DNA from 2 places in the Veillonella tobetsuensis genome. Region 2 is predicted to be linked to the other one. Evidence: a T-box and tRNA genes for the amino acid it is inferred to sense, from the RefSeq annotation. Region 2 holds a T-box; the other holds one or more tRNA genes.
What was found. A T-box is a leader RNA that pairs with one kind of tRNA and senses whether it is charged. The one in region 2 lies ahead of cysS (cysteine--tRNA ligase), so its partner is inferred to be a tRNA-Cys.

Region 1: it encodes a tRNA-Cys, which carries the amino acid that the T-box ahead of cysS (cysteine--tRNA ligase) is inferred to sense. The anticodon was not compared.

Annotation. Positions count from the first base shown of each region.
Region 1 is NZ_PPDF01000012.1:245,308-249,742, reverse strand. It holds gene VTHSUH11_RS07100 (phosphoethanolamine transferase) at 1-1,131, shown strand, start outside; gene VTHSUH11_RS07095 (2-thiouracil desulfurase family protein) at 1,158-1,613, opposite strand; tRNA gene VTHSUH11_RS07090 (tRNA-Leu) at 1,684-1,772, opposite strand; tRNA gene VTHSUH11_RS07085 (tRNA-Cys) at 1,787-1,861, opposite strand; tRNA gene VTHSUH11_RS07080 (tRNA-Gly) at 1,869-1,943, opposite strand; tRNA gene VTHSUH11_RS07075 (tRNA-Phe) at 1,951-2,026, opposite strand; tRNA gene VTHSUH11_RS07070 (tRNA-Asp) at 2,032-2,107, opposite strand; gene VTHSUH11_RS07065 (MBL fold metallo-hydrolase) at 2,158-2,754, opposite strand; gene VTHSUH11_RS07060 (TrkH family potassium uptake protein) at 2,807-4,294, opposite strand; gene trkA (Trk system potassium transporter TrkA) at 4,302-4,435, opposite strand, start outside.
Region 2 is NZ_PPDF01000012.1:445,796-450,230, reverse strand. It holds gene gltX (glutamate--tRNA ligase) at 1-1,370, shown strand, start outside; T-box leader at 1,732-1,937, shown strand; gene cysS (cysteine--tRNA ligase) at 1,989-3,437, shown strand; gene VTHSUH11_RS08055 (Mini-ribonuclease 3) at 3,427-3,912, shown strand; gene rlmB (23S rRNA (guanosine(2251)-2'-O)-methyltransferase RlmB) at 3,905-4,435, shown strand, end outside.

The sequences.
Region 1 (4,435 bases), 200 kb from region 2:
TTTCTAGTATATGTACCTTTTTATTTATTTCCCCAAACTTGTATTATCGCCAATTGGATTGCAGCTGGTAACTATGTAAAAGAAATGCAACAATATAATGATAATCATCATATTGTATTCGACTCGTTCAATCTTGATACATCTGATACAGCAGCTAAGAAAACACCTGGTACAATTATTCTCGTCATCGGGGAATCTAGTTCTCGCGATTATATGAAAGTATATAATCCAGAATTTCCGTATGATGATACACCTTGGCAAGAAGATATGAAATCAAACAATAAAGATTTTATCTTCTATAATAATGCTTATTCCTCATATGTACAAACGGTACCAACCTTAGAACGAGCTCTTTCTGAACGTAATCAATATAATGACCGTCCATTTTTAGACTCCGCCAATATCTTAGACGTTGCCAAAAAAGCCGGTTATACTACATCTTGGTTTAGTAATCAAGGCGTATTCGGTGAATATGATACGGCTATTTCCTTAATGGCTAAAACAGCAGACCTCACCAAATGGTCCCATGAGTCTTATGGATTTTCAGACTTATACGATGAAGCTTTATTACCATTACTAAAAAATGTAGATCCCAAGAAAAATAATTTTGTTGTTATCCATATTATGGGCAGTCATATTTATTATAATGACCGTTATCCACACGAGTTTAGTAAATGGAAAAAAGGTCCTTATCCTGATGGTATTGAAGCCTATGCTAATAGCCAACTATATACGGATTGGTTATTACAACAGATTTACACATATGGCAAAGATAATTTAAATCTCCAAGCCATGGTATATTTTTCTGATCATGGTGAAAGTCTAGATAAATCACATAATCCAGATACCTTTGATTTTGTAATGACTCATATCCCGTTCTGGATTTACTTATCCCCTCAATATCGTGCTGCCTACCCTCAAACAGCAACGACATTAACAAATCATGAACAACAATATTTTACTAATGATCTATTATACGATACCTTAGTAGGACTTATGCATGCACCAAATAGTCGCTATGATAAATCAAGAGACTTTAGTAATGATGCATATCAATTTAATTTACATAACCTTACTACATTGTTAGGTGAACAGCCACTTACTAATGATCCTGTAAATCAGGGTAAATAGAACGTCAAAAGCGACGATTGAATCTGTCAATCGTCGCTTTTCTTCGGTATAAGAGAATCTATGTTTTTCTCTGTAAATACCTCTATATGATTTTCTAGCAATAAATCTGTAGTAACACCATTTCCTGTTGTTAAGATGCCAGAAAATGTACCATCATAAATCTCACCACAGCCACAACTAGGGCTTTTAGCCTTTAATAAGGCCCTATGGCAATTATTATCTTGTGCAATAGTTAAAGTACGCAAAGCACCTCGGACAAATTCTTTTGTAACATCTACACCTATATTATTGATTACAAGCTGCCCCACACGTTCAGCAGGTGGTCTAGGCGTAGATAATCCGCCTAATATTTCCGGACAAATTGGAATAATATTATATAATGACTGAATACATTCTAATTCATCTATTCTATTATTCTTTCCATCATATCTACAGTGAACGCCACACAGACATTCACTAATTAGTAAATTAGGCTTTTTCATGTTTCATTTCCTTGGAATCGATAGATATGTATAGTAGTAATAAAAAAAGACTAACCGAAGTTAGTCTTAATGGTGCCGAGGACCGGAATCGAACCGGTACGGTTATTTCTAACCGACGGATTTTAAGTCCGTTGCGTCTGCCTGTTCCGCCACCCCGGCATGGGTAACGATTGTGGAGGCGGCACCCAGAATCGAACTGGGGAATAAAGGTTTTGCAGACCTCTGCCTTACCGCTTGGCTATGCCGCCATATAAGTGGAGCGGGAAACGAGATTCGAACTCGCGACCCCCGCCTTGGCAAGGCGGTGCTCTACCGCTGAGCTATTCCCGCATGTACATGGTGCCTCAGGACAGAATCGAACTGTCGACACACGGATTTTCAGTCCGTTGCTCTACCGACTGAGCTACCGAGGCATGAATGGCGACCCCGATCAGATTTGAACTGACGATCTTCGCCGTGACAGGGCGACATGTTAACCGCTACACCACGGGGCCGTATCCAAAGTACTTGCTTAGTATATCGGTTATCAGAGTTTTTGTCAACACTATATATTAAAATTCATAATGAAGTTTTTTTCATCTCCCAAAATAGTGCTATCTTTGTGTCCGGGTTCCACTAATAATGCATCATCTAACTGTAATATTTTATCAAGACTTTTACGTAAATCATCTGCATTACCATTATAATTATCACTATTGCCCACATTTTGTTTAAATATAGTATCACCGGTAAATAAATGATTTTCGATTTGCAAACAAACTGATCCAGCACTATGTCCCGGTGTATGATAAACATAGAATTTGAAAGGACCTATTTCTAAGGAACCCTCATGTAATGAGATACATTGTGTAAACATTTTCTTTTTATATACACTAGGACGACGACGAATAAGCTGTAATAATTCGTGATCACCTTTGTGTAAATAAGCAGGAATTTTATAATGTTCACAGATTTCATCGAGAGCAGACACATGGTCGCAATGACCATGTGTCAATACAACAGCTAACGGTGTTGTATCCCCAACCATATCAATAATATGTCGACTGTGAAAACCTGGATCTATTATGAGGGATAGGTTATCTTGTTTTAACACGTAACAGTTTGCTTTATATAAGCCTAGTGGACATTTTATTATCTCCATATACGTTTCCCTTCTCTTATAATAAACCCGCCATATACAGTAATTAAAGGAATTATAGAACTGTATATCGTTTTGTCATATCCTTTTTAATAAAATAACCTTCCCAAAATTGTGGATGTAGCATAACTAAAATTGTAAATAATTCCAGACGGCCTAATAACATATCTATTATTGCAATAACCTTAGCACCATCAGGCAATATAGAAAAAGTATCTGTAGGACCGTAATTAGCAAAAGCTAAACCTACATTACTTTGAAATGCCGTTACAATTTGTAATGCGTCACTAGTAGACAAACCAAAGCAAGTCATAAAGAAAACAGAAATTACATAAATCATAAAATATAAGAATATGAACTGTTGTGTCATCTGAATCCATTTGTCAGGCAATGGTTTTCCATTGATTCGCACAACTTGAACCATATCAGGATGTATAGACTTACGCAAATAAATAATACTACTCTTGATTAGAATAATAAGTCGTATAATCTTAACGCCCCCTGTAGTAGAACCACTACAACCGCCAAAAAAGCTAGATATAAATAACATCATTTTAGCTGCAGCAGGCCATAAATCATAATCTGACACAGCAAAGCCACTACCTGTTTGAATAGAAACCAAAGTAAATGCAGCATCTTGAAATAACTTGCCTATATGAGTAGCTTCGGATTGGATACATAAAGCTATAAATGTAATAAGAATACCTAAAGCTAATACGAGCCAATACATACGGGTCTCAAAGTCAGAGATTAATGCAGAAAAACCTTTATGAATTACGTTGTAATATACAGCAAAGTTGCCACCAGCAATAATCATAAATAAAATGAATACTACACAAATATATATATTATCACTGTATATAAAGGTTCCAGCTGTAGTCGGTGTTAATCCTCCTGTGGCTATAATGGAAAACGCATAATTTAAAGCATTAAAAGGATCTATACCGCCAAGCCACAACATAATAAAACAAATTATCGTAAATACAACATATAGAGACCATAATTTGGAAGCCATTGATTGTATACGTGGCAATACTACACCTGGCTTAGGGACGGATGCTTCAGCATTGAAAAAGTGGGCTGCATCAGCACCCAGGTTACGTAAAAATGACAAAATTAGAACGATAATTCCCATACCACCTATCCAATGCATTAATCCACGCCAAAGGATAAAGGTTTTAGGTGCTTGATCGACATCATATATAACCGTAGCGCCCGTAGCAGTTAACCCTGAAGAAGCTTCAAATAATGCATCTACAGGATTAATGAGAATACCAGATATCATAAAAGGAATGGAACCAAGTAAAATAGTAGAAAGCCACGTAGATGCAACTACGAGAAAGCCATCACGCAAGCTAAAACTTTTACTTTGATGACCATTAGTAACCAATAAAAATCCTGCTAATCCGGATATAGTAGCTGTAACAGCAAATGACCAATATGCAGTTTCAAATATAATGCTATATATGAATGGTATAAGGAGAAAAGCTCCAAAGATATAGAGTAATTTCCCTACCAAAGACATGACAATTTGTATACGCATATAACCCCTACGTCAAATAGTTTAATAATTTAGTAACTGACTCTGGTAATGTAAATAATACAATATGGTCCCCTACCAAAATCTCTGTATTACCACGCGGCACAATAGCCTCATCACCGCGGAGTATAACGCCAACAAGTG
Region 2 (4,435 bases):
AAGAAGGCACATTTGTATTGCGCATTGAAGATACTGATTTGGCACGTTCCACACGTGAAAGTGAAGAAAATATCAAAGCTTCTTTACAATGGCTTGGTATGAATTGGGATGAAGGTGTTGATGTAGGTGGTGAAAATGGCCCGTATCGTCAAACAGAACGTCTTGATTTATATAAAGAAGTAACACAACGTTTACTTGATGAAGATAAAGCTTATGAATGTTTCTGCTCCGCTGAAGAACTAGATGAAGTTCGTCAAGCCCAAATGGAACGCGGTGAAACTCCTAAATACAATGGTCATTGCTGCCATTTATCAGAAGAAGAAAAAGAAAAATACCGTGCAGAAGGTAGAAAACCGACAATTCGCCTTCGTGTACCATTGAATAAAACCTATGCATTCGATGATATGGTTCGTGGTCATGTGTCCTTCGAATCCAATGGTGTAGGTGATTTCGTTATCGTTAAATCTGATGGTATTCCTGTATATAACTTTGCCGTTGTTATGGACGATCACATGATGAAAATCACTCATGTAATTCGTGCAGAAGAACATTTATCTAACACACCACGCCAGATGGCCATCTACGAAGCCCTTGGCTGGGATGTGCCGGTTTTTGGTCACATTTCCTTGATTCTCGGTAAAGATTACAAGAAAATGTCCAAGCGTCATGGTGCTACATCTGTTGAACAATATAAACAATTGGGCTATTTACCAGAAGCACTTGTAAACTTCTTAGCACTTCTTGGATGGGCTCCAGAAGGGGAAGAGGAATTCTTCACACAAGATGAATTGATTCAAGCGTTCTCCATGGATCGTGTAGCAAAAAATCCAGCCGTATTTGATATCGATAAATTGAATCATATCAACTTCCATTACATGAAGAATTTGAGCGATGAAGAATTATTCCATCTTTGCTTACCTCATTTAAAAGAGGTTGGCCTTGCTCCAGATAGCATGAACCAACAAGATATCGATCGATTGACATTGCTATGCACTACATTCCGTGATCATATTAGCTATGGTGCTCAAATTAAGGACCATGTTGGTATGTTCATGGGGGAAACAGTATTCCTCGAAGAAGGTCATGAAGAAGAATTGCGTGCTGTATTGAACGAAGAAACTGCACCAACTGTTCTTAATGCTTTCCGCAATGCATTGGCTGAACTTGATGAGATTACACCAGAGGTCGTAAAAACAACTATTAAGGCCGTTATGAAAGAAACTGCTTTGAAGGGTAAATTTGTATTCATGCCAATTCGCGTGGCTTTAACAGGTCAAATGCATGGCCCAGATTTGAATAATATCGTTACCTTACTAGGTAAAGAGAAATGCTTACATAACTTAGACAATGTAAGTGCGCTAACTAAATAATCATTATATTATGTCTATTCAAAGGCTCTCACGATTTTGTTGTGAGAGCCTTTCTTGTATATATTCTATAGAACTTTACAGGTTCTATCTTCGCAGGCATTTGCAGAAAACATGATAATCAAGACAAATTAGAGTATGCTTAATTACCAATATTTCTAATCTGTCTACACTCGATATATTTGATAATTGCTATCAAACATATCGAGTGATAAAATCTCTATTCTCATAACTTAATATATGTTTCATACAGTTGCTATATGGGCGTATATATGGGGGAGAAGAATAGGGATTTTTCTTGTAATTATTGACATTCTTTAGCATTATTGGTAAAATTATTTCATATCTAAATAGAGGTTATACATTAACAGCAGAGATTGAAAGAAGTACTCTACGACTAACTTTTTAGCGAGAACCGATGGTGAAAGGGTTTAAGGATAGGTAGACGAAATGCATTCATGAGCTGGCATTCCGATTATAGGTAGGTTTGTCCGGTCACGCGCCGTTATGCGTTGAGTGGGTATTTTTGTGATACCTAACAGAGTGGAACCGCGGACCATCGTCTCTGTATGAGATGAGAGGTCTTTTTTTATTTTATAGGACATGGAGGCATCGGTAACGATGAGAGAAATTACAGTTTATAATACAATGACGCGCCAAAAAGAGGTGTTTACTCCAGTAACGCCAGGTGAAGCGAAGATGTATGTATGTGGCGTAACACCATATAATCATCCTCACATTGGCAATGCTCGTCCTTTCGTAACTTGGGACGTAATCCGTCGCTACATGAAGCATGTAGGATATAAAGTGACTTATGTACAAAATTTTACCGATGTAGATGATAAAATCATTAATACATCTAATGGTGAAGGCGTAGCGTGGGACGTAATTGCTAATCGCTATATTGATAGCTACTTTGAAGTCATGGATGCACTTGGTGTGGAGCGTGCTGACGTATATCCACGTGTATCTACACATATTCCTGATATCATTAAAATGATTGCAACCCTTATTGAAAAGGGCTATGCCTATGAGTTAGATGGCGACGTGTATTTCAGCGTTGAAAGATTCGAGCATTATGGTGAATTATCTGGCCGTACCTTAGATGATATGGAGGCTGGTGCCCGTATCGAAGTCGATGGCCGTAAAAAGAATCCTATGGACTTTGCGCTTTGGAAATCTGCCAAACCAGGCGAACCATTCTGGGAAAGTCCTTGGGGCAATGGTCGTCCGGGTTGGCATATTGAATGTTCCGCTATGAGCCAAAAATATTTAGGAGAAGAGTTTGATTTCCATGGCGGTGGCAGTGACTTAATATTCCCTCATCATGAAAATGAAATTGCTCAATCCGAAGGTTGTTCTGGACATCATCCATCTGTAAAATACTGGTTACATAATGGTTTTATTACTATTAATTCCGAAAAAATGTCTAAATCTTTGAATAATTTCTTCTTAGTGAAAGACATTTTAGAACAATATAGTCCAGATGCATTGCGTTATTTCTTATTAAGCACACATTATCGTAGCCCATTGGATTTCTCTGATGAACGATTAGAAGAAGCTAATAAATCCTTAGAACGTCTTAATACAGCTATTGAAAATTTATTATACCTTGAAAAATGTGAGCCTGGTTCTTGTGAAGATGCAGAACGTTTATTAGAACAGGCTAAAGTATATGAAGAAGAATTTGAAACTGCAATGAGTGATGATTTCAACACTGCATTAGCTACATCTAGTATGTTTGGTCTTGCTAAGGAAATTAATATTTACTATCAAGTTGTAACAGGTAGAGAAGGTGTTGTTTGCCAAGATGCTATCGCAGAGGTAAAACGTATCTTCAAATTTATGACAGAGGTCATTGGCGTATTAGAAAAAGCTTGGGAAGGTAATACTGGTGCTGACGCAGCAGAATACGAACAATTGATGGATGTTATTCTCTCTGTTCGTCAAGCATGCCGTGAACAAAAGCAATGGGCTCTTGCGGATTGCATTCGTGATCGATTAGCGGAAATTGGCATTACTATTGAGGATTCTCCAACAGGAGCACGGTGGAAAAAGCGTGAAATTTAAACAATTTCAATTCTTGAAACAAGAAGCCATTAAAAAATTAATACTTTTGGATACAGAGCATAGCTCTTTTGTACCTAAATCAGCATCTGAAGTGATAGCTTCAGATGCTGTCATGTTGGCATATATTGGTGATGCTGTTTATTCCATGTATATTAGACAACGTGTGGTAGAAATGAGTATTTCTAAGGTACAGGTTTTACATACTCTAGTTACCGAGTTTATTTGCGCAAAATCACAGTCTAAGGCATTTGAACAATTGGAATCGATTCTTACAGAAGATGAACAAACTATTGCTAGGCGAGCTCGCAATAGTAATGTGAATGTACCTAAAAGCAGCTCCGTTCGAGAATACCGAAATAGTACAGCCTTTGAAGCAGTCCTTGGGTTCTTATATGAATCAGGTCAGCAAGACCGCCTTAACGAGTTAATGCAAGAGGCCTATTCTATTACATTAAGAGGACTTTCACATGGATAATTATATTGTAGGCAGAAATGCCGTAAAAGAAGCATTAAAAGCAGGACGCTCAATACAACGGATTTTAGTTAGTGAAGATAAGGTTAAAACGGGTTTGTCAGATATTGTAGGCCTTGCAAAATCGAAGGGGGTTGAGATACGCCCTACGCCTATTAAGCAAATGAATCGCTATGAAACAGACGTACCACATCAAGGTGTAATTGCCTTTGTAAATGCGGTAGAGTTTAAAGAACTTGGCGAAGTGCTACAAGAATCTAATCAAGAGACCCCATTACTTATTCTGACAGATGGTGTAGAAGATCCCCATAACATGGGGGCTATTATTCGTACCGCTGAATGCGTGGGGGCTACAGCCGTATTGATTCCAAAACGCCATAATGCACCTATCAATGCTACAGTCGCTAAAACATCAGCTGGTGCAGTAGAGCAAATTCCACTCGTCCAAGTGGGCAATGTAGCTCAAACGATTAAACAGTTGCAAAAACAAGGCTTTTGGGTTCTTGGGGCGCATATGGAAGGTGAC